4 regions of the Virgibacillus kimchii genome follow, and region 1 is predicted to be linked to each of the others. Evidence: riboswitches for the same ligand, from Rfam matches in the RefSeq annotation. Region 1 holds a riboswitch; each other region holds the start of a gene.
The links. A riboswitch is a leader RNA that binds a small molecule or an ion and turns the genes downstream of it on or off. The one in region 1 is predicted to bind cobalamin.
Positions count from the first base shown of each region.

Region 2: it holds a riboswitch for cobalamin, as region 1 does, so the genes downstream of both, ACZ42C_RS16865 (acyl-CoA thioesterase) here and ACZ42C_RS15630 (ribonucleoside-diphosphate reductase subunit alpha) in region 1, are expected to answer to the same signal.
Region 3: it holds a riboswitch for cobalamin, as region 1 does, so the genes downstream of both, ACZ42C_RS09225 (DUF4430 domain-containing protein) here and ACZ42C_RS15630 (ribonucleoside-diphosphate reductase subunit alpha) in region 1, are expected to answer to the same signal.
Region 4: it holds a riboswitch for cobalamin, as region 1 does, so the genes downstream of both, ACZ42C_RS13670 (1-propanol dehydrogenase PduQ) here and ACZ42C_RS15630 (ribonucleoside-diphosphate reductase subunit alpha) in region 1, are expected to answer to the same signal.

Region 1 is NZ_AP043951.1:3,258,714-3,264,804, forward strand. Features, by position in the region: gene ACZ42C_RS15620 (peptidylprolyl isomerase) at 1-487, shown strand, start outside; gene cysK (cysteine synthase A) at 577-1,503, shown strand; cobalamin riboswitch at 2,130-2,323, shown strand; gene ACZ42C_RS15630 (ribonucleoside-diphosphate reductase subunit alpha) at 2,455-4,659, shown strand; gene ACZ42C_RS15635 (flavodoxin) at 4,656-5,090, shown strand; gene ACZ42C_RS15640 (ribonucleotide-diphosphate reductase subunit beta) at 5,071-6,091, shown strand, end outside.
Region 2 is NZ_AP043951.1:3,489,583-3,495,673, reverse strand. Features, by position in the region: gene ACZ42C_RS16895 (ArsR/SmtB family transcription factor) at 48-374, opposite strand; gene ACZ42C_RS16890 (ZIP family metal transporter) at 597-1,322, shown strand; partial or broken gene ACZ42C_RS16885 (Mur ligase family protein) at 1,476-2,024, shown strand; partial or broken gene ACZ42C_RS16880 (M24 family metallopeptidase) at 2,054-2,623, shown strand; gene ACZ42C_RS16875 (DUF3219 family protein) at 2,683-2,961, opposite strand; gene ACZ42C_RS16870 (YaiI/YqxD family protein) at 3,099-3,542, shown strand; gene ACZ42C_RS16865 (acyl-CoA thioesterase) at 3,633-4,103, opposite strand; cobalamin riboswitch at 4,234-4,416, opposite strand; gene ACZ42C_RS16860 (hypothetical protein) at 4,570-4,704, shown strand; gene ACZ42C_RS16855 (TIGR00341 family protein) at 4,735-5,718, shown strand; gene rnhA (ribonuclease H) at 5,860-6,091, opposite strand, start outside.
Region 3 is NZ_AP043951.1:1,846,066-1,852,156, reverse strand. Features, by position in the region: gene ACZ42C_RS09255 (M20 family metallopeptidase) at 1-369, opposite strand, end outside; gene ACZ42C_RS09250 (MBL fold metallo-hydrolase) at 616-1,419, opposite strand; gene ACZ42C_RS09245 (YbaK/EbsC family protein) at 1,531-2,052, opposite strand; gene ACZ42C_RS09240 (hypothetical protein) at 2,213-2,530, shown strand; gene ACZ42C_RS09235 (hypothetical protein) at 2,624-2,785, shown strand; gene ACZ42C_RS09230 (DMT family transporter) at 2,841-3,758, opposite strand; cobalamin riboswitch at 3,960-4,151, shown strand; gene ACZ42C_RS09225 (DUF4430 domain-containing protein) at 4,306-6,091, shown strand, end outside.
Region 4 is NZ_AP043951.1:2,845,998-2,852,088, reverse strand. Features, by position in the region: gene ACZ42C_RS13675 (dipeptidase) at 1-964, opposite strand, end outside; cobalamin riboswitch at 1,173-1,355, shown strand; gene ACZ42C_RS13670 (1-propanol dehydrogenase PduQ) at 1,826-2,959, shown strand; gene ACZ42C_RS13665 (ANTAR domain-containing response regulator) at 3,369-3,941, shown strand; gene ACZ42C_RS13660 (histidine kinase N-terminal domain-containing protein) at 3,928-5,295, shown strand; gene eutA (ethanolamine ammonia-lyase reactivating factor EutA) at 5,438-6,091, shown strand, end outside.

The DNA.
Region 1 (6,091 bases):
AGAAGATGTTGATATACCTGAAGAAGAGGTAGAGCAGCATTACAATACGTATCAAAATCAGTACGATTTTACTGCTTCTTTACAGCTTTCCCATATTATTGTAGAGGATTTTGACACGGCCGGGAAAGTAATCGATGAACTGGAACAGGGGGCCTCCTTTGATTTATTGGCACAGGAATACTCTATTGATGAGGAAACAAATACAGAAGGGGGCTATCTTGGCTTTATCTATACATCAAGTCAATTCATGCCGGATGGCTATGAAGAAGTTGCTGATGAAATGGAAAAAAACACATACAGTGACCCTTTCGCTGCCGGCCAGGGAATAGCCATCATTTATCTTCATCGTTCCCTTCCATCCATTGAATTTTCGTATGAAGAAATGAAGCCTTATGTGGAAAATGAACTTGGATTGCATGAACTGGAACAATCCCTTTCCGCAGATTCCTTATGGGATGATATGGAGATAGAATGGATTTACGAATAAGAATGAGAGTTAATTTATTGACATTTTCCTGTGAAAAGCATACAGTAATATTAAATCATACAAAGCTGATAGGAATTGGAGGAAGTTAAATGAGAGTTGCTGATAATATTACCGGCCTCATTGGGGAAACACCCATTGTGAAGCTGAACAGAATGACGGATGAAGATAGTGCGGAAATTTATTTGAAGCTGGAATTTATGAACCCTGCAAGTTCTGTAAAAGACCGTATTGCCCTTGCCATGGTGGAAGCGGCGGAAAAAGAAGGAGCATTAAAGCCGGGAGATACCATTATTGAGCCAACAAGTGGAAATACCGGGATTGGCCTTGCCATGGTTGCTGCGGCAAAAGGGTATAAAACTGTACTGGTTATGCCGGATACGATGAGTAAAGAGCGCCGTAATTTATTGCGTGCGTATGGTGCTGAACTTGTCTTAACCCCGGGTGCAGAGGCAATGAAAGGTGCTATTAAAAAGGCAGAAGAGCTGAAGGCAGAGCATGGTTATTTTATGCCACAGCAATTCAGTAACGAAGCAAATCCTGAAGTGCATTCCCGTACGACGGGACAGGAGATCGTCAAACAAATGAGTGAAGGCATCGACGCGTTTATTTCCGGAATTGGCACAGGGGGAACCATTACAGGTGCAGGTAAGGTACTTAAAGAGCACTTCGATAATGTGAAATTGTATGCTGTAGAACCGACAGACTCCCCTGTATTGTCCGGAGGGTCACCGGGACCGCATAAAATTCAGGGCATCGGAGCCGGGTTTGTACCGGATGTACTGGATACAGATCTGTATGATGACGTTATTCAAATTAAAAACGAAGAAGCATTTGAGGCTTCCCGTAAAGTAGCCACAACAAACGGTATCCTTGGCGGAATTTCCGCAGGAGCAGCGGTGGCAGCAGCGCAAAGAGTTGCCCAGGAGCTCGGAAAAGGAAAAAAAGTGCTTGCGGTCATTCCTGATAATGGAGAAAGATATTTATCTACACCGCTCTATCAGTTTGAGGAAGAATAAATTTAAGCATTAAAATAATTCAGCATATAATATGGTATACGAATGCTTCTTTGCGTTCGTATACCTTTTTATTATTTTTAAAACGTTTAATATCTCCAATCGGATTTAAGCGTTGCAGCTGGAGAGCGGGGCTCCTTGTATTTTTGGAAGAAATATAAAACGGGAGGGAACAGCCGTATAGCTGATGGATGAAAAAGGAAAGAACGGTCTAAAGCTCTCAGTTGAAGCTTTTCAAGTACATGGAAGGTCGAAAACAACTCCGGTCGTGTATGATAGAGTGCTACTCAGATGCATGGCACGTTGAAACTAGCGCTGATCTTGTATGATAGGAAGCTACTCAGATACATGGAGTGTTGAAAACAGCTCCTGTCTTATATGATAAAGTGCTACTCAGATACATGTAAGAGGTAAACGCATAGCAATCGTGTATGATAGCCTCCCTCCATGATCCATCGAAAGGCCGAAAACCGCTCCAATGATGTATCAAAAGCTTTAATGTCTGCCCCAAAAGCGATAATCTTTTGCAAACTCCAAACTTTACCATCAAATGAATTGCATAAAGAAATCTACTATGATAGTCTAGTAAATACAATATATATTAATGAAAATTGAATAAAACACTATATATAGTGTTCGCAAGCTAAGGTGACATCTTAGTCTTAATAGGGAATCCGGTGAAAATCCGGAACTGTCCCCGCAACTGTAAGTGTGGACGAACGGGTAAACCACTATACCTGCAGGCTTTACGGTCTCGGTATGGGAAGGGCCCCAGTAGGAGTGAAGCACGAGTCAGGAGACCTGCCATAGCTTGATGAGTTTCGTATCCTCGGGGTAAGCGATAGTGAAACGATGGAACGTGTTTCTGGTTTTCTGTCGTTTTACAGCCGTTTACCCCCGGGGTGAGCGGTTTTTTGTTTTCACGAAGGACATTATGATGAGGGAGGAAGAAACATGATTGTAACAGCGGAAGACGAACTGAAACGATTAATTGATGAAGCTGCAGCGGGGTTAAATGTAGATACGGATAAATTATTGGAAGAGTTTCAAGGGAAACCATATAACAGCGATCAATTAATTAAACGGGCACTGGAAAATATTGATGAAGCGAGTCCCGAATGGACATTTGTTGCAAGCCGCCTATATTTACACACATTATACACACAGGCTGCGGCAAACAGGGACTATAATTCCAGCAGGCGGTATGGCGATCTTTACCCATTAATTGAAACACTTACTCATAAAGGTATTTATACCGATCAGCTGCTGAATAAATACACCCGGCAGGAAATGGATTATTTTGCCTCAATTATTGAACCGGAGCGGGATCTGCTATTTAACTATCTTGGCCTGTATACACTTGCCACGAGGTATCTTGCGACCGATCATGATAAAAATATCTATGAACTCCCGCAGGAACGCTGGCTGATTATTGCGATGCACCTGATGCAGGATGAGGACGTCACACGGCGGCGTGAGTTTGTGGCGGAAGCTTACTGGGCATTGAGCAATTTATATATGACTGTGGCAACACCAACGCTGACAAACGCCGGCAAAACGCATGGACAGCTGTCCAGCTGTTTTATCGATACAGTGGACGACAGCCTGCAGTCCATATATGACAGTAACACGGACATTGCCAAGCTTTCCAAAAACGGCGGCGGAATTGGTGTATATATGGGAAAGATACGCGGACGCGGCAGCTCCATAAAAGGATATAAAAACATGTCCAGCGGTGTTGTTCCGTGGATTAAGCAGCTGAACAATACGGCAGTCAGCGTAGATCAGCTCGGTACGAGAAAAGGAGCGATCGCCGTTTACTTGGATATATGGCACAGAGACATTGAAGCATTTTTAGATTTAAAACTTAATAACGGAGATGAACGAAGACGGGCCCACGATATTTTCACAGGCGTCTGTCTGCCGGATTATTTTATGGAGCAAGTGGAAAAGCGCGGGGACTGGTATTTATTTGACCCTCATGAAGTGCGCGAGGTCATGGGCTATTCGCTGGAAGATTTTTTTGATGAAGATAAAGGGGCGGGGTCCTGGCGTGACCGGTATTTGAAGTGCGTGGCTTCTGATGAGCTGACCAAACGGGTGGTGCCGGCCATTGATATTATGAAGCGGATCATGAAGTCGCAGCTTGAATCAGGTACACCTTTTATGTTTTACCGGGATGAGGTAAACCGGCAAAATAACAATCCGCATAACGGGATGATTTATTGTTCCAATTTATGTACGGAAATTACTCAAAACCAGTCACCGACTGAATTTCTTGAGGAATTTACGGAATCAGACGGGACGATTGTGAAAAAATACAAGCCGGGAGATTATGTTGTGTGCAATCTCAGTTCCATTAATCTTGGGCGTGCGGTACCTGAAAATGTGCTGGAAAGACTGATCCGGATACAGGTCCGGATGCTGGATAATGTAATTGATATTAATACATTGCCGCTGAAGCAGACGCAGCTGACAAACCGGAAATATCGTGCGATCGGGCTTGGAACCTTTGGGTGGCATCATTTGCTGGCAAAGAAGAATATTAGCTGGGAGTCGGAAGAAGCTGTTGACTATGCAGATGAACTGTATGAAAAAATTGCATATCTTACCATTAAAGCAAGCATGGAGCTCAGCAGGGAGAAAGGATCTTATCCGGCATTTCCGGGCAGTAAATGGCAGACAGGAAGTTATTTTAATAATAAGGGCTATCATGATGACAAGTGGAATGAACTAAAAGGCAATGTGGGAAAGCACGGTATCCGCAATGGATATCTGATGGCTGTGGCACCGAATTCATCCACATCCATGATTGCAGGTTCTACTGCAAGTATTGATCCGGTCTTCAAACCGTTTTACTTTGAAGAAAAAAAGGATTTTAAAATTGCCGTAACCGCACCGGATCTGGACCATCACACGTATGGTGTTTACCGCAGGTCCGCCTATATTCTGGATCAGCGCTGGTCCGTAAGGCAGAATGCAGCCAGGCAGAAACATGTGGATCAAAGCATTTCATTTAATATATACGTGCCGAACACGATTAAAGCATCGGTGCTTTTGAACCTGCATCTGCAGGCATGGCGGGAAGGGCTGAAAACAACATATTATGTCCGTTCCACAGCCAATGATGTCGAAGAATGTGTGTGGTGTGAAAGTTGAGAAGTTTAATTGCTTATTTATCGTACAGCGGAAATACAAAGGAAACAGCGGAAATGATTGAAAAAGGACTGAAAACGGATGGGATGGCCGTTGAGATGCACCGGATAGGGATTGACCCTCCGGTGGATGCTTCCCGCTATGACCTTATTTTCCTCGGGACATTTACATGGGAATTGGGCGCCACTCCAGAAGAAGTAAAAGAATTTGTCCTGGAAATAGGCTATAAACCGGAAAATGTGGCAGTATTCGGTACCGGTGATACCCAGTTTGGCGGGGATGATCTTTATTGCCGTGCTGTAGATAAGCTGGCTGCCTTTTACGAAAGCAAATGGAACGGCCTGAAAATTGAACAGTCACCACGGGGATCCCAGGAGCCCGTAGTGGAAAACTGGCTGGAAGGAGTGCTTCACGATGTCAAAAGTCATACTTGAAAAAGCAAAAACACTGGAACCGATGAATCCGAATAAATCCACTGCACTTTTTGGCGGAAAATCAAGCGGTATATTGAATTGGAATGATATCGCCTACCCGCACTGGTATAAAATGTATAAGCGGCTCATCGGCAACTACTGGCAGGCGGATGAAATCAATATGTCCGATGACTTGCGCCAGTTTGCGGCATTATCGGAAGAAGAGCGGGATACGTATTTAAAAATCATCGGTCTTTTATCCACATTGGATGCACCGCAAACGAGGACCGCGCTCCTGCTTTCGCTTTATTCGTCCGATCCATCTGTCCAGTCGATTATGGCGGTGATTGCCCAACAGGAGGCTGTTCATAATGAAAGCTATTCCTATGTCCTGTCTTCAGTAGTGTCTCTAGATGAACAAAACGAATCCTTTCAGCTTGGACGCACGGATCCGGTACTTTTGAAAAGAAATAAAGCGATCATGGACCATTACAATGTTTTTGTTGAGGAACCGACGATGGAAAACATCCTGAAAACCTGTGTGTATACTTCACTTCTGGAAGGCATGTTTTTCTATTCTGGATTTGCGTTTTTTTACCATCTTGCCAGACAGAATAAAATGGTCGGAACTTCCACGATGATCAGCTATATCAACCGGGATGAGCTGGAGCACGGACGTTTTATATCGGAGTTGTTTCGGGCAGCATTACATGAGAACCCGGAACTGAACACGGCAAGCTTTACCGATTGGGTTTACAGCCAGTTCAGGGAATCGGTGGAACTTGAAATCGAATGGTCCGGATATGTGCTCGAGGGGATCTCAGGAATCGATCTGGATGAAATGGCCGGCTATATCAAATACCGCGCCAATAAAATGCTAAGGATGATGGGGTTAAGTGAAATTTACCCTCCATATACGGAAAACCCGATGAAGTGGATCCGGGCGTATGCCGATAACTTTGATGAAACAAAAACCGATTTTTTTGAGCAAAAATCAAGGCAATATACGAAAACAAGTGATC
Region 2 (6,091 bases), 230 kb from region 1:
AAACATAGCTTATTAATACTGACCCTTAATATTGTGGCAAAGGGATACTAATGATGATAGGCGTGTTCTATCGTTTGTCTTAGCATATTCATTACGTGCTCATCATCATGAGAGTAATATAAGGTTGTCCCATCTCTACGATATTTCACCAAACGTAAATTTTTTAAAAAACGTAATTGATGCGAAACAGTCGATTGTCTAAGGTGTAAGTTCTCTGCAATTCCATTCACAGAGTACTCTTTATGAAACAATAAATTAAGAATCCTTATTCTTGTTGGATCACCTAATGCTTTAAAGGTTTGTGATACTACAAATAATGTTTCTTCATCCAGGTCTTTATTATCTATTTCTGCCTGTTCCTTGTTATCGTCCATAAAAATTCCCTCCTTTTAAAATTTATATGTATAAAAGAAAGATCGAGTAATAAGCTGATTAAGCTGACTTTATATTTATTCAAACTGTATATGCGTATATTAGTATATGCTCACATTATACATTTACTGAAAAAGATTGTCAAGCAGCATAATAATAAAATAGAATATTATTTTGTTCGTAACAATATAAACTAAAAGACAACCTTATTAAGGAGCGATTGTATGGCTGCAACTTGGATAATTAGTGTGTTCGCCTCCGCACTTGGCATTAGTGTCGGTGGAGGAATTGCTTGGATTTTGAAAGGGTTACAACGAGGATACGGCTTTATTTATTCATTATGTGCTGGACTTATAGTAGGGTTATTATTTTTAGAAATGATTCCGGAAAGTATTGAGTTAGGCGGTTGGGTAAATCTCGCCATTGGCATCACAATTGGTTTAGTACTATTTCAATTCATTCATCTATTAATGGACAAAATAACAATTATCACAGCTAGTCATCAAAAAGATATTTTTGTTCGTTCCGGGGTGCTTTTAACTTTTAGCATTGCACTTCACAATTTTCCTGTTGGAATTACGCTTGGATCGACGCTGGGTACAGAGATAGGAGAGCTAATGCTAACTACACTAGTATTACATAAAATACCAGAAGGAATAATTGTTTTTACCCCATTGTTTCTTGCTGGATTCGGCATACTTACTTATGTGTTTATCACCGTCGTTATTACATTACCAATTGCTTTAGGGGCATTACTGGGGCAATTATTTAATATAGAATTTCCTTCCTTGCTTGCTTTTATGATAAACCTCTCTATTGCTATCATTTTTATGGTTGCAGTAAAAGAGATTTTCGAAGAAGCAGTTAGAAATTCAACGTTATTATACTCTTTAGTAATTGGATTATTTGGATTTGGAATTATATATTTGTATATGATCATTTCACTATAGCAATGAAACTCTTTTCATTAGCACTTTTTTGGTGATTTTTAAATATTACTGTACTGTTAAGGAATTATTACATCTTAAAAACTTCACACTTTCTCCATAAAATACTATTAAACTTAGTGAATAAATTCCTTTGTTAAAGGAGTAAAAACATCTATGAAAGCAGAACATGTAATTGCCAAACTTGAAATTAAGAATGATATAAAACCTGATACACTAAACATATCTATTGAAGGGGTAGCTGATAGTTCAGTCAATGTACGAAAAAATTATATTTTTGTAGCTATCCATGGCTTTCATTCTAATGGAAGTGACTATATTTCTGAAGCTATTGAAAAAGGTGCTTGTTTAATCGTAGGGGAAAGGAATATACGTGATTTGCCTGTTCCCTATATTCAAGTTGATAACAGCAGGAAAGCTATAGGAACCATTTCCAGTAATTTTTACAGGAATCCCTCTCAAAAAAAGCTTATGATTGGTATTACTGGTACAAACGGAAAGACAACAACAAGTTATATTCTGAAACATATTATAGAAAGCAGCGGAAAAGCCTGTTCTCTAATCGGAACGATACAAAACATTGTTAATGGCCAGTTTAGGAAAAGTGTTAATACAACTCCAAGTTCATTGGATTTACATAGAATAATTGCAGAGAGCAACGATGAAGTTATCATCGTAGAAGTTTCTTCACATGGTTTATCGCAGTATAGAATACAAGGTATAGCATTTGATTTTTGCCTTTTTACAAATCAAAATTCGGAGCATCGGGCCCGTCTTTTTCTCCCATTGTCCTATCTGGTGAAAAAGCAGCATTGCCACATGGAAAACCAGCAGACCGAAAGTTGCAAAAAGGCGATTTTTTATTAATTGATTTTGGGGTAATTACCAAAGAAGGATATTGTTCAGATATTACAAGAACCTTCATTGTCGGGGAAGCATCCGAGAAGCAAAAAGAAATCTATGACATCGTACTGCAGTCTAATCGAGCAGGAGTGAATTCTGTAAAAGCCGGAGTACCACTGAAGACATTTGATATCGCTGCAAGGAATGTTATTAACGAAAGTGGTTACGGAGAATATTTTAACAATCGTATAGGACACGGTCTTGGCATCGAAGTGCACGAAGAGCCGTCCATTCATGAGAATAATGATAAGGTAGCAGAAAATGGATTATTCTTTACAATTGAACCCGGGATTTATATACCTGGCTATGGTGGAGTTCGTATTGAAGATGAGGTTTATATTAACGAAGAGGGAGTTGCTGAAGTATTGACTTCCTTCCCTAGAGAATTACAGATTTTATAGATAAGACAAATTTTACTCCCTTTCAATTAAGAAGAAATCAGCTAGTTTGCTGATTTCTTCTATTTTTTTTCAACAAGTTCCAGCTTAAACTCCCCTTCCGCTCCTTCTTTATAAAGATTTGTAACAGAAGTAGAATAGTTGGAAATGGTTGCCCTGAATGCCAGATTTTCATCCGGAACCTTTACCGTGAAGTCATTTTCATAGAGCAATGTAGTCACATCATGATAATCTTCATGGGTTACTGTAAATTCAAAGCCAATCTTTATTCGTTCACCAGCTTCTTTTGTAAACTTTTTTGCCTCGATTGGAAAATTATTAATCAAAACCTTCTTATACATAGCATCACCATCTGTCATTTATATTATCAGTTTGTCCGCCACAGATAAAATACGCAGGCTTGGACCTTGAGGAAACATATTGAAATAGTTATGATGGAACTATCATATCAATCTTAAAAAGAAATGAGTTAATCCGAATGAAAATTTACGTTGATGCAGATGCCAGTCCGGTTAAAAATATAGTGATTGAAGAAGCTCAAAGGACAGGGATACCTGTTGTTCTGGTCACAAGCTTTTCGCATTATTCTCCCGAAGAACCGCCTGCGGGAGTAGAAACCATTTATGTGGACACAGGTGCTGAAGCTGCAGATTACCGAATTATGAAAATGGCAGAAAAAGGCGATATGATCATAACACAGGATTATGGACTTGCTTCACTCGGATTGGCAAAAGGATGTACTGTCCTCCACCATAAAGGATTTGTTTACACAAATGACAATATAGACCAGCTTTTGCAAACCCGTTATCTCAGTGCCATGGCCCGAAAAAGCGGCAAACGGACAAAAGGACCAAAACCCTTTACCGAGGATGACAGGAATAAATTCAGGGAGCTGCTAATAAAGGTTATTGGTAAACAGTAGCTATAAACAGATCAATTTTACTGATTGTAAAGTTGCAAAAAAGTATCAACAAAAACTATGCTGATACTTTTTAAAGTTATATCTACTTCTTTATTTAACAGTTGCCCGCTTTATTCTGTTTTTCTTCCTGGCGGGTGCGGTTGCATGCAGCCTGCTTTCCTCTTCCGTTTCAGGATATACTTTCGGAACGGCTATCGGTCTTCCTTCTTCATTGACAGCAACCATAGTCAGAAAAGACTCCGTCGTCAACTTCTCTTCATTTTTAATGAGATCGTGCGCCGTCACTTTCACATAGACCTCCATTGAACTTGTGCCTGTATAAGTCACAAACGCTTCCAGTGTTAATGAGTCCCCCACTTTCGCTGAAGAAAGAAAATCTACAGAATCTATGGATGCTGTCACCACTGCACTGTTGGCGTGCTTCATCGCTGTTAATGCAGCAATTTCATCAATATATGCCAATACCTTTCCGCCAAATATCGTATCCAGATGATTCGTATCCGGCGGGAGAACCAATCTGGTTTGAACCGTTTTTGATTTATTAATCGGTACATTTTCCACTATGATCACCTCCTGCAAAATAAAAAAACACCCTCTATTTCAGAAGATGTCAACACACACATTTAAATTGAATCCACTCCATTTACATGGATTCAATTAATCGCAACACCCTCCTATCTCCCGTAGGATTCAAATGTCCTTCCTTATGGCAGGTATCCTGGCTCAGAATCATCAAGAACTTTTCCCTTCCCATTTCAATACAGAAACAGTGGATGCAAAAGAACTCTCCCCATCACAGTGGCGGGACCGCGTTGGATTTTCACCAACTTCCCTTTTCAACTATTAAACAGTCACCATAGGCAAGATATTAACTTACGTTTAGTATAGCATTTCTATCAGGAACTGTCCTTTCTAACATTTTAAAAGAGATAATGACTCTGATCTGCTTTCGTTTTTTAAAAATGCAATTCACCTACTCATTGTGAACCTTTCCACCTAAATCCGGTATTTTGCTGGAGCATCCCTTATGTTGAATAAACCACTTAGTCTCGCAGCACAGTTCTTTACGAAACTACTGAGCCAGACGGAGGGGAATCTTTTGTTTGAGAAAAATACTGCAGGTGAAATGAAAAAGAAAAATAAAGGCAATAATAAGGCGTAATACTTTCTTTTGTATATGGGAGACGAAATTATGCCATTACAGTTGCTTGAAATTTATGCCCCTAAAAACTTTTTAAATATAGAAGAAATTGAAGATCATTTTTCTGTTATTTCTTATTGGAGTTTCGAGGAGAGTAAAGAGGAACATTTAACACGAATTTTATTAGAGACGAATGATGTGGAGTCAGTGCTTGATTACTTGGAAAGATTACCCGGTGGCGAAGAGGTTTATCAGGTTATGTTGCTGCCGGTACAAACATATCTTCCCAGAAAAAAAGAGAAAGAAGAAGAAGAAGAAAAAAAAGACCTGCAGCGAGCAAGTCGGCATGAATTATATACGACAGTTCAGGGATCAAGCCGTATAAGTGTTAGTTATATTTGGTTTATTATTTTCTCCGCAATCGTTGCTGCGGCGGGCATTATAAAAAGCAGTCCAGCAATCGTCATCGGCGCAATGGTGATTGCGCCACTCATTGGCCCTGTAACAGCTGTTTCATTTGCTTCCGTTCTCGGTGACTTTAAATTAATACGTCAGTCCATCATTACATCGTTAGTTGGAATAGGAATTCCAGTAGTAATTGCCGTTATATTTAGCTTTTTCTCCAATCCGCCAATTTACAGTGATGAGTTTCTTTCGCGGACAGAAATTCAAATTATTGATGTCATTGCAGCACTTGCATCCGGTGCTGCAGGTGCACTTTCTTTTGTCAAAAGAAAATCAGGCACGCTTGTAGGTGTTATGGTTTCAGTAGCCTTACTCCCGCCTGCTGTTGTATTCGGTATGATTCTCGGAACAGGGAATTGGACTGAAGCGCTTATCCCGTTTATTCTATTAATGGTTAACGTTTTCTCGATACTTTTATCAGCTGTCATTGTTTTCTGGCTAAGTGGTATTAAACCAAACAATTGGCAGGATTTGCAGAAGGCAAATATATCCAGGAAACTCTCTCTCCTATTTATTTTAACGATTACAATAATACTAATAACAGTAATTCTTTTTATCAATTTTGTCTGATAGGGTAAATATTACTTCTCTCCTCTCGTGAACCTCTTTAGCCAAGGAAACCCTATCAGTATCTTTGATTTAGCTGGAGTAGTTGGCAAAAGGCTATCTTCGTATAGATTTTGACTCATGAAGTATAACGGCTTAAAATAGCTATTTGCGCCCATAATCTGCTTTAATCTCACCCCATTTTTTTGTGTTCCATTTCAGCACTTTATTTTTGTATGTGTGATTTTCCAGCCAATAAATAGCACGGTCGATCAATTGCCATATTTCCTCTGTGGACGGATCTCTTTTCAGTGTGGTTGATACAGTCTTTTTCTTTACCCAATTGATCGCATTTACAGAGTCGGAATAAACAGTCTTTGTGCTTCCGATCTTATTT
Region 3 (6,091 bases), 1.4 Mb from region 1:
GGCTACCGCAGCAGCGAAAGCTCCAGTACCGAGCAGATTGTGTCCGCAGCCATGGCCATTTCCGTTTTTTTCGATCGGTTTTTGTTCCGCCACACCTGCTTCCTGGCTGAGCCCGGCAAGTGCATCGTATTCACCCATAATGGCAACTACCGGTTTCCCGTTGCCAAAGGAACCAATAAAAGCTGTAGGAATATCCGCCACACCACGTTCCACTGTAAAGCCTTCCTCTTCCAGATTCTTACAAAGCAGGTCAGCAGATGCCGTTTCTTCATAACTCTTTTCAGCAAGCTCCCAAATCCGCTGGCTGACAGAAATAAACTTAGCCCGTTTTTCTTCAATCAGCACATTCATTCTCTCCGAATGATGCATTCTAACCACTCCTTTCATTAAAACAACGGGACGGTACTCCCGTTGCTGCAAACTACATTTTAAGGCGAAGAAATAAAGTTACATTTTATTTTTCGTATATAGTTTTAGAATATCATCTTGAGGATTTCAGGTTATTACATTAATATACATTTCCTTCCATGTTACTGGAAGGGGAATACGGAGTGAACATAGTTTATCATATTCAGCATGGAAGTGAAAATACTGTGCTGCATTCTATTGGACGTATTATTTTAATATGGAGGTAATGATATGCCTTGAATTCCATTGACCAAATGAAAGAGTGGTGATTGGATATTTTTTTGGGAAGAAGTGACGATGAATTTCGTCAACAGACAAGCCTTGCTGATGCAATTCAAGCACTTCGCCGTTCAGCTGCTGCAAATAATCCAATTTTTCCTGCAGCTTTTTTCTCCCGTCTTTTAGGTAACCTGCGTGCTGGCAAAATACTTCATCGAAATCATAGGTCAACACATGCTTCAGGGATTGTATGATTTGCGGAATGGACTCATCTTCCATGACAACTTTTGTTTTCCGCTGTACATACAGATCACCGGAAAACAGTTGTCCGGTTGTGCTGTTTAACAGAGCCATATGGTCATAGGAATGCCCGGGTGTGTAAATACTGATCCAATCTCCGTTTCGTGAAGTGAATTTTTTTGGCATGGGAGATGGGTGGAAGGCTTTTCGTTTTCCCCAAAACATCCTGCGGTAGATTGGATATTTGCCATTCTTTCCAGCTTCAGTGATGGATTTTTCATGTATATAAACTGGCACACCCACTTTTTCGCTAAACCAATTTGCATTACCTGTATGGTCTTCATGTATATGCGTGCAATAGAGTGCATCAATTTCATGCTTTTCCCAAAATGGGATTAGTGCTTTTTTTAATGTGTTAGGTCCTGCGTCCACGGCGATGCCATCGGAAATAAAACTGTATACATTCATACGGACAGATTGAAATCTGATGGTGCCGTTGGCCATGTGAACGTTATTTACTGTGTTATAATCTATATGTTTCTTGAAAAGCATAGTATTCCCCCGTAGAACATGAATGAATAGTCATTCACTTTTATTTTCTATTTTATACGAGTCCTGCCCGCAAATGCAATATATATTTGCAGGTAAAAAAAGAATGCTCCATTAAGTAGCATTCTTTGCACTTGTGCCTGCTGTCACTTTCGTATTTTCTTCCTGCCAGCCTTTACAAATGTCCACCCACTCTGTGGCAAATGAATACTCAAATAGTTCATCACATGTTAATTTAATTGCCGAGTTTGTACTGCCGCAAGCCGGAAAAACCAGATCAAATCTCTTCATGGAAATATCCAGGTAGACATCAAGGTCATTTGCCAATCCAAATGGACAAACACCGCCGACTTCATGTCCCGTTTGCTCAAGCACTTCTTCGGGACGGAGCATCCGGGCTTTAAAACCAAATGTACGCCGGAACTTTTTATTGTCAATTTTAGCATCACCTGCAGCGACTATGAGAATCGCTTCATCTTCCTTTCCTCTGAAAGAAAGCGTCTTTGCAATTTGTGCCGGGGCAACGCCGATCGTGTCAGCTGCTTGCTGTACCGTGGCACTGGAGCTGTCAAACTCCATCACATCCGATTCCCGGTTCCATTGCTTAAAATGTTCCTTCACACTTTTAATAGACATGTTTATCCCCAACCCTTTCCTATGTATTTTAATATGCATCATAACATGCTTTAGCACGATAAAGCAAAAGAGCATACATCACTTTTGCGCAGCACAGACGAATAAGCAGAACGATTTCTGGCACAATATAAGTAGAAAAGCAGCAAAAGGGCGGATCGTAATGAAAATAATAATGACGATTACTTTTATGATGTTCATATTCCCTTTGTCTCTTGCCATCCCGACGAGTGCAGCAGTGGATCATATAGCATCGGAAACGAACGGTTCTACCCATAATTGGGAAGAATACAGCACAAGCCACGAAACAATTGAAGTAGGTACCCATGAATATTCGTACTGGAAAAATTTAATCCGGCATACGCGTACCTGTCATATTTCCCACGTCATTAAAACGGTTGTATATTATTGTGATGAACATGACCATACAAAAATTGAAACAGAAGTGGTCGAAACGATTCACAGCGGAAATCATAATTAACTGGAGGGTTTTCAGTTATTCCCGTGGCCCCATGGGATAAGGACAAACGGTAGTTATTTATAACTTCATAATGGAAATGGAAAGGTGATGAAAATGGAAAGGAACCATTATGATCCGGCCAACCTGTCGGATGAAACACTGCAGCAAGTTCGTTCATTGGAAAAAACACTCAGCAAAGAAAAAGGAGAAGAGATAATCCTTATTGCATATGAAAATAATATGAAAGACATGGGGGAAAGCATATACAAAGGGTAGCTGTTCAGCTGCCTTTTATTTTGGAAACCAACAGGTAGCATATGCTTTCCCATGTTCATATTCTCTTTTTTCTCCGTTCGATCAACCAAGCCTCCAGACCGCCGGAGCCGAAAAGGACACCGGAAACAATAAAGATAAGCCCGATAAAATGTGAAAATAAGATAACCTCATTTAAGAAAATGGCAGCTCCAATGATGGAAAAGAATGTATTTAAATTCAGGAAAATAGATGTTTCCGCCGGTCCTAATTGACTGATGGCATAATTATATGCCATATGACCGACACCGGTTGCGATGACAGCAGAAAATAGAAATACAAACCATACGGTAGAATCAACATTACTTAAAGAATTGATCCCATTTGGTTCTCTCCACAAACTGATGAGAAACAGGGCGACGGATCCAATTATTAACATGTACCCGGTAAGCAGTCTCGGATCCATGGTTTGCGCTGCCTGCTTGATGACTATAAAACTTAGTGCCTGGGAAAGAATCGATAATAAAATATAAAAGTCACCCATATTAATGGCATCAACCCCGCCACTGCCGGCCAAAACGGTAAAACTTACCCCAATAAATCCGAAAATAAAACCGGTGAGTTGAAGCTTCGTAGGTTTTCTTTTTAAAATAACCGTAGCAAATATTACGGTCAACACCGGGCCCATTCCTAAAATCAATCCTGTGTTGGCGGCGCTTGTCATCGTCAGGCCGGATGCTAAAAAGTAGTGGTGCAATACAACACTGAAGACTGCTCCTCCAGTTACATAGAACCATTCTTTATTTTTGGGAAGCCGCACTTTTCCCGAAAAAGCCAGAATGATAAATACAACCAAACCGGCCGTGAGAATTCGAAGGGAAGTAATCGTAATGGGCATGAAGTTTTCCACGATCACTTTTAGAGCAGATACATTCATTCCCCACATAAGCATAACGAATATAACGATAAGATAAATATTGCGTGTGTTTTTGTTCAACTTAAAAAAGCACCACCTGTATATACTGCTGAATCTATGAAAAGGCTTGTTTGCCGTTAACTATAGTATAGTAATGTAAGTAAGTCTATCATATTTTTTGTAGCGGGTGAATAAACATGACTTTCTATTATTGGAGGCTGTGAAATGAATAAATAGAAATGAAAGTTGACGGAAAAAATTCTGTCGATTATAATATAGGTAATTGAATACGGAAAAACAGGTTGATTTACACAGACTGCTGTAAATCATCAATAGGGAAGTCCGGTGCAAATCCGGCGCGGTCCCGCCACTGTAAATGGGAGTTTTCTATTCATATACCACTGTCCATCGATGGGAAGGTGATAGAAAACGAGGAACATGAGCCAGGAGACCTGCCTGTTTTTTACGCCATTCAACCTACGAGGATAGGGAGGTGTGTCAGCGCATGATATCATAATGTTTTTAATTCGTACATATATGCCGTGAACACATAGTTAAGTAAACATCTTCTCGTTGTTGAGAGGATGTTTTTTTGTTGTGGAAATTCTATTGATATGGAGGAAACGCAGTGATTAGATGTAAAGGAATCAAAAGTTCATTTATTGTTTTAATAGCAACCATTTTATTAATTGCACAATCCAGTATATATACTATTCCAACAGTTTTGGCGGAGACCTTGACAAATGGAGTTACCATTACGGCAATTGATGAAGAAGGGGAATATGTAGTTGAAACGGAAGCTGTTTCATTTGATGAAGGGGATACAGCGTTAGATGTACTGGAAGAAGCAGCAGATGTTGATTATGAGGAAACGGATCATGGTCAGTTGATAGCAGGCATAAATGACTTAAAACCCGAAGCCGGATATTACTGGGGATTTTTTGTCAATGGTTCATCAGCTGACGTGGGCGCAGATGGATATGGGCTGACTCATGGAGATAATCTATTATTTAAGGTGGTCGATGAAGATATACGGCCACATGCCACGATAGACGTAAAAGTATCTGCTGTTGGCTTGGATGATGAAGAAGTTCTGCCGGAAACGAATGTGGATATAGTTGAATTTGCTACTGCTTATGATGCATTGGTTCAAGCCACAAATAAAACGGGGATAGACCTCGACGTTACAGTTGATTCCGCGTGGCTGACTTTTATCAATGATCTTGACGATAGATTGGATGATTCAGCCTACTGGGGCATGTACTTAAATAAAGATTATATGGAAACAGGTCTTGTTGGACAACAAATGCAGGAAGGGTACCACCTGGAATTAATCGCAGAGCGCTTGGATGATGGAGAGCCCGAAGAAGAACAAAACAATGATGAAGATGCAACAGAAGAACAAGAAAGTAATGGAGATAATGAAGACGATCAGGGAAGCAATGGTCAAACAGAAGAAGAACCAACAAAAGACTTCCTGATCGATGACTCTGAAAGTGAGAATCTGCAAGAAGTAACTTCTGCGTCTATTGAAAAATCTGCTGATTACCTGATAACAACCGACAATCTGGGTTGGTATGGTTTTATTGCATTGAACGCTTTGGATAAAGAAGTTTCTCAGGAAATAGCCAAAAACTCGGTTGACAGTGTTGTAAGCAATGAAGGGGACTTTCGAAATGTAACGGATACAGCCAGAAACATTTTAATTCTCACTGCAGCAGGTAAAGATGCTACGGATATTGAAGGGTATAACCTGATTGAAAAGTTAACCAATCATGAAAGAATGGAAAGTCAAGGGAATAATGGACCCATTTATTCACTGCTGGCACTGAATAGCGGTAATTATGAGGTGGCAGATGATGCAATATGGACAAGAGACCGTTTGATTGAACGCTTGTTTGATGAACAATTGAATAATGGCGGATGGGCATTGTTTGGCACCGCCACCAGTGTGGATTTAACAGGGATGGCTCTGGCTGCACTGGCTCCGCATCAGGAAAATGAAGATGTTAAAGATGCTATTGACCAAGCGGTAAACTACTTATCTAATCGTTTTGTTGAGGAAGGGGGATACCCGGACCAATGGCATGGGGGGGACTCCAGTCCGTCAGTAGCCATGGCGCTGATCGGTATGGCATCTGTTGGAATGGATCCTGCCGGTGCTGAGTTAACGACAGAAGAAGGCGTTCATTTAGTGGAGCACTTGCTGAAATTCCAAAAAGAAGATGGAGGTTTCAGCCAAAACCTTGATGGTTCTTCCAATGGTCCAGCTTCCAATCAGGGGTTACTCGGTCTTGCAGCATATGATAAATACGTGAATAATGATGGAACAGTATTTGATTTTAGCGTTGCAGAGGAAGAAGACAAGCCGGAAAATGACGGGGAAAAAGCAGATGAAGAAGAAAAACCGGAAG
Region 4 (6,091 bases), 410 kb from region 1:
CTCTTTCCAGTAATTTTTCCGTTAGTTTTTCCAAACTGTCATGGCTGATAATATCAAATGACCGATCTTCCATTTGATCGAGCATGGCTTCCGTCAAGTATTTATAAAGCATATCGCAGCAATCAAGTCCCAGGCCGATATGGTCAATTCCCACCGTTTTTTTCATATGTACGATATGATCTGCCAACAGGTCGACAGCCCCCTTATGAGGATCGGCCGCAGCAATTCTGCTTACCACATTAATTCCTGCCACGCCGCCACGACTGGCTATATCCTTCAGTTGTTGATCCGTCAGATTTCTCGGTGTTTGAGCTACTTCCCGTGCATTGGAATGGGAAGCGATGACAGGGCCTTTGGCAAACCGGAATACGTCCTCAAAACCCCGATCATTGATATGGGTTATATCGATAATCATCCCCAGACGCTCCGCTTCTTTCACCACCGCTTCCCCAAATTGTGTCAGGCCTCCGCCGCGGTCTTCTTCCTCCATCGTAAAATGGCATCCATCAGCAGCCTGATTGCGCCTGCTCCAAGTCATGCCGACAAACCGGACACCGAGTTCATAGAAAATGCGTAATAAAGACAAATCATTATAAAGCGGCTCCACCCCTTCGAAGGAAAGCATAATGCCTACTTTACCGCTCCGCCTGGCTTCCACAATATCTTCATATGTTTTGCAAAGCATAATATGTTCCGGTGACTCATCAATCTCAGCGTATAAAGCACTGACCTGATTCAATGCCTTATGAAGCACCATTTCAGGAATGAAAGCATCCTCGATAAAGATAGAGGAAACAATTAAATTAAACCCACTTTTCCTGAATTTCGGTAAATGGTCTGTTTCAATCACCTTTGTTCTTCCGGCAGCACGCTGTTCCACGACATCCAAAAGCAAGTCGAAATGTGCATCAATGATAAAGGCATCCTCATGAATTTCCTTAATATGTGCTTGAATTTCCCCCACCCACTCTCTATTATCCGAAATATTTTGCAAATAAATCTTAACATAACTACGAAAGAACTGCGAACAAGAGCTTTTCTGATGATTCGTTTATTAAGATAAGTAACCTGCACTATTGCTCTATTTATCCTGATGGGTTGTACGGGTGTATTTAGCACGTAGTTAAAATTGGCATTTTACAAATTATGCTGTATAATAAGAGACAAATAAAACTTCATATATTTATTTTGGTTCATTTACATACGTAAATGATTAAAAAGGAATCAGGTGAAAATCCTGAACGGTCCGGCCACTGTAAATGGAAATTTTACTCTATATGCCACTGGGTATTCCCCGGGAAGGCGGAGTAATGATAGCCATGAGTCAGGAGACTTGCCAGAATAAAATGCACATTAACCTTCCGGGAAAAGGGGCTGCATGATTAATCCATATATTTAATTGGATATATCTGTAAACTCTCAACCTGCGGAAGGGGAGAGTTTTTTTAATGTGAAAATAAACCTTGCAGTTACAAAGGTGTAACTCAAACTGTTAAAAATAAGCTACAACGTCGTGGCTTCATTATTTATGAACCAGTTACAATGGAGTAACCAGTTCATATGATCCGGCAGACAGGTAGACATGATTTCTATCCTGTCTGTGCTTTTTTTTTGTGATCTTTGTCAAGAACAGAGAAACTGGAAGAGAGCGTTTTTAATAATAATTGACACTCTATCTCCCAAAATAGTATAATGGCTCTAGACACAATGGCGTGTAACATGAAAGAAAGCAAAGGAGCTTTACAGAAGGGGATTCTTCTGTAAAGCTCCTTTTTTTGTTTTTTAAACGAACCAATACAATCCAGTGAAAAGGAGGAAGATGATAATGGAAAAAGTATCACTCAGTACGATGATATATTCTGGAGAAAACGCCCTTGATCATTTAAAAGAATATGAAAAAAAGCGCATTTTTATCGTGGCGGATCCGTTTTTAATGGAGTCCAAAATGATTGAGCAGGTGGAAGGCCGGCTTGTGAGGGGACAAAATGAATGGGAGTTGTTCAGTGATATCGTTCCCGATCCACCAGTAGAAAATGTGGTGGCGGGTGTAAAGATAATAGAAGCATTTAACCCCGATATTATCATTGCGGTTGGTGGTGGATCTGCAATTGATGCTGCCAAGGCAATGAAGGAATTTGCCACAAAAATTTATGAATTTCGGGCCCTCCCGCTTATCGCTATCCCAACAACGAGTGGGACAGGCTCTGAAGTCACCTCGTTTTCCATTATTACCGATAACAGTAAAGGGATTAAATATCCATTAGTTGCTGATTCGCTAATCCCTGAAAAAGCCATTCTGGATACAGATTTGGTCAAAAGTGTCCCTCCGTCTATTACAGCCGATACAGGAATGGATGCGTTGACACATGCAATTGAGGCTTATGTTGCACTGAACGCCAATGATTTTTCTGACGCCATGGCAGAAAAAGCCATCCGTCTGATTTTTGATTATTTAAAAGATGCTTATTACGATGGGGAAAACAACATTACTGCAAGGGAAAAAATGCATCATGCTTCCACGATGGCGGGCATTGCCTTTAATATTGCAGGTCTGGGGATCAATCACAGTATTGCCCATGCGTGCGGGGCCACATTCCACATTCCCCATGGACGGTTGAATGCTATTTTACTGCCAAAAGTCATTGCTTATAATTCAGGGGTAAAGGGCTACAGCAATAATGACCTGCAGCCTGCAGCTGATAAATATGCGGCTCTTTCCAGACTGCTGGGACTTCCGGCTGCAAACAGTGCCAGCGGAACAAGGAGTCTGATCAAGGAAATTGAAAAATTGCGGTCCGCATTGGAAATGCCTGCAGATTTCAGGAGCTACGATATAGAATATACAGATAGTATTAAAGAAAAAGTTGCAGAGGCAGCCCTGGAAGATAGCTGCACCGACACAAATCCTTTAGCGCCGGGAAAAGAAGACATTATTTCCATTTTAAAACAGTTGAAATGACGACCGCTTCTCCCGTCACGCATCATTATACGTGCAGCCACGAATCAAAGTTTGAGCTGCAAAAAATATATTTATCTTTGTATACTATTTCACTTGCAAGAAACCGTTTTCGGTAATATAATATATGTATAAGCACAATGGCGTGCTTCTCGTAATGATATTCATTTAAAAATTACACCAAAAAGCAAAGGGGCTTTGGAAAAGAACTATTCTTTTTCATGGCCTCTTTTTGTCTTTTTTACACTAAAAAATACAAACATAACGCGCGAAGGGAGATGGATGCCGGGGGCCTTTCATGTAGTGATTTAAATGTCGATGCAAGGGGTATATTAAAGAACACAGGTTTTACAAAGAAAAACATAATTATGTTACTTCAGAGGAATTAATATAATTTCTAAGGAGCGTAATGATGGGAAATAGAATTGTGATAGTCGATGATGAACCTATTACAAAGATGGATTTGCAGGAACTGTTGGAGGAAGCAGGCTACACAGTAGTAGGACATGCTTCGGATGGGTTTGAAGCAATTGATGTATGTAAGGAACAAACTCCGGATCTGGTCATCATGGATATTAAGATGCCAGTGCTGGACGGCCTGAAGGCAAGTAAAAAGATTATGCATGATCAAATTGCCGGCGGGATTCTTTTGCTTACGGCCTTTTATGATGAAGAATTTATTAAAAAGGCTAAAGAAGTAGGGGCATTGGGTTATTTAGTAAAACCCCTTGATGAAAAATCTTTTATACCTACAGTGGAAATGTGTATTTCCAGGGCAGAAAAGATTCAAAGCCTGGAGAAAGAAGTTGAAAAAGTATCCCAAAAGCTGGAAGATAGAAAAATCATTGATATTGCCAAAGGGCTGTTAATGAAAGAAAGAAATCTGGATGAGCAGGAAGCTTACTCCCTATTGCGTAAAATGAGCATGGACGGGCGTACATCAATCAGCGAGATTGCGAGGACGATTACGATTGTCTACGATTAAAAAAGCGAAGATGATGGAGTTATGCAGGAAGTACAGCAGTTTGACCGACCAGGAGATAGATTTTATTCTAAAAAAAACGGATGCCGTGGATGAATTGGCTGAAGTATTTGACTGCGACGTCTTTATTGATGTACCACTGAAAAACAGTACTGCTTCCATCGTAATATACCATGTGCTTCCCGTTACAAAAAAGTCGTTATATAAAAAATCACCTGTCGGCCAGCCCGCATTAAAAATGAATGAACCGGGTGTCTGGAAAGTATCCCGTTCCGGCGGCACTTTGAAAGGGTATAAGGCTTTCACCCAGGAAGATGTATTTATCAGGCAAAACATCCATGCCATAAACTATGGTGATAAGGTGCTTGGCACATATATTCTGGAAAAGGCTTTTCATGAAGAGCAGGAATCGGCAGAAGAGAAAAATGACTATATGACGATGACAGCAAAATTAAACAATTATATAGACGATGCAATTTATTTTTTCGATGTATCAGGCAAACTTATATTTCAAAATGACAGGGCGGATAGCTTTTCGGATAATTTGTCGAAAGAAGACGTCCATTACAACCAACTGTTTGGAGATCAGGTTCCGTATAGTGAGCTGGTATTAAATGAACATAAACAATTTGAATCAGAAATCTTTCTGGATGAAAAGTATTATTTGCTGAAACGGATTATGCTGGAAGATGATCAGTTAAAGTTTGCCATTATTCTAAGGGATATTACCCAGCTGAAGGATAAAGAAGCAGAGATTATCTCTAAAACTGAAGCAATTCGCGAAACGCATCACAGGATAAAAAACAACCTGCAGACGATGGGCTCTCTTCTGAGAATGGAAAGAAGAAGGAGCAGCAATAAGGAAGTAAAGCATATTCTGACAGATAATATGAATCGTGTCATATCCATTGCCGCGACGCATGACATTTTGGCAAGGCAACTTGGCGATCGGGTGGAATTAAACGAAGTATTGAAGTTTATTGTAAATAACCTGAAAAGAAGTTATTCACTGATGGACAATATTGAATTAGTTCTTGACTTGGAAGCATCCATTATTGTGCCAAGTGATGTGGCAACATCGGTTTCCCTTATAGTAAATGAGCTTGTGCAAAATAGTTATAACCATGCTTTTCCTGACGGGACCAAAGGCAGAATTAACATCTCTATGAAAAAAGAAGAAGCGGAAGTTGTTATTTCGGTGATCGATAATGGCGTCGGTTTTTGCATCGATAAAGTGAAGGGAAACAGCAGCCTGGGAATATTTATTGTACAAAACTATGTTAAAGATAAATTAAAGGGCACCATACAATTTAATAATAGGAAAAGAGGAATGGAAATTACATTCCGTTTCAAATAAGGCTTTTACAATGACGTATAAGCTGATCCGAAAGCAAAGAAGCTTAAGGTATAAAATGTGCTGCATGTTTATGTGCGCATGATTTGTACTTTAAGCTTTTTTGCTTTCTATTGGCAGGATATCTGACTGGAGGTGATAAGTTTTGGCAGAAAAAATGTTAAGTGTTGGCATAGATATCGGGACTTCCACGACACAATTGGTATTTTCGAGTCTGGCAATTGAAAATGTAGCCTCTGCCTTTAATGTGCCCCGTATCATCATTACGGATAAAGAAGTCATTTATAAGAGTGATATTATCAATACCCCGCTTTTGGAAGGGTCCAGAGTGGATCAGGATAAGATCCAGCAATTCGTGGAAGCGGAATACAAGAAGGCAGGAATTGAAAAAGCAAAGATCCAAACTGGTGCCGTTATTATAACCGGAGAAACAGCCAGAAAGGAAAATGCAGAGGAAGTACTTCAGGGACTAAGTGGTTTTGCCGGGGATTTTGTTGTGGCAACTGCAGGACCGGATCTGGAAAGTATTATTGCAGCCAAAGGCGCAGGAATGCACACATTTTCGAAGGAGAACTCCGCAAAAATAGTAAATTTGGATATTGGCGGAGGAACGAGCAATCTGGCAGTAATGAACCGGGGAAGGGTCGTTGATACAGGGTGCCTGGATATTGGCGGGCGTCTCATTAAAGTGAATAAAGAAACGAAGAAAATTGAGTATATATCCGAAAAAATCCAGCGTCTTATTAAAGAAAATGGCTGGTCCATACAAATCGGGCAGACAGCAACAAAAGAACTGCTC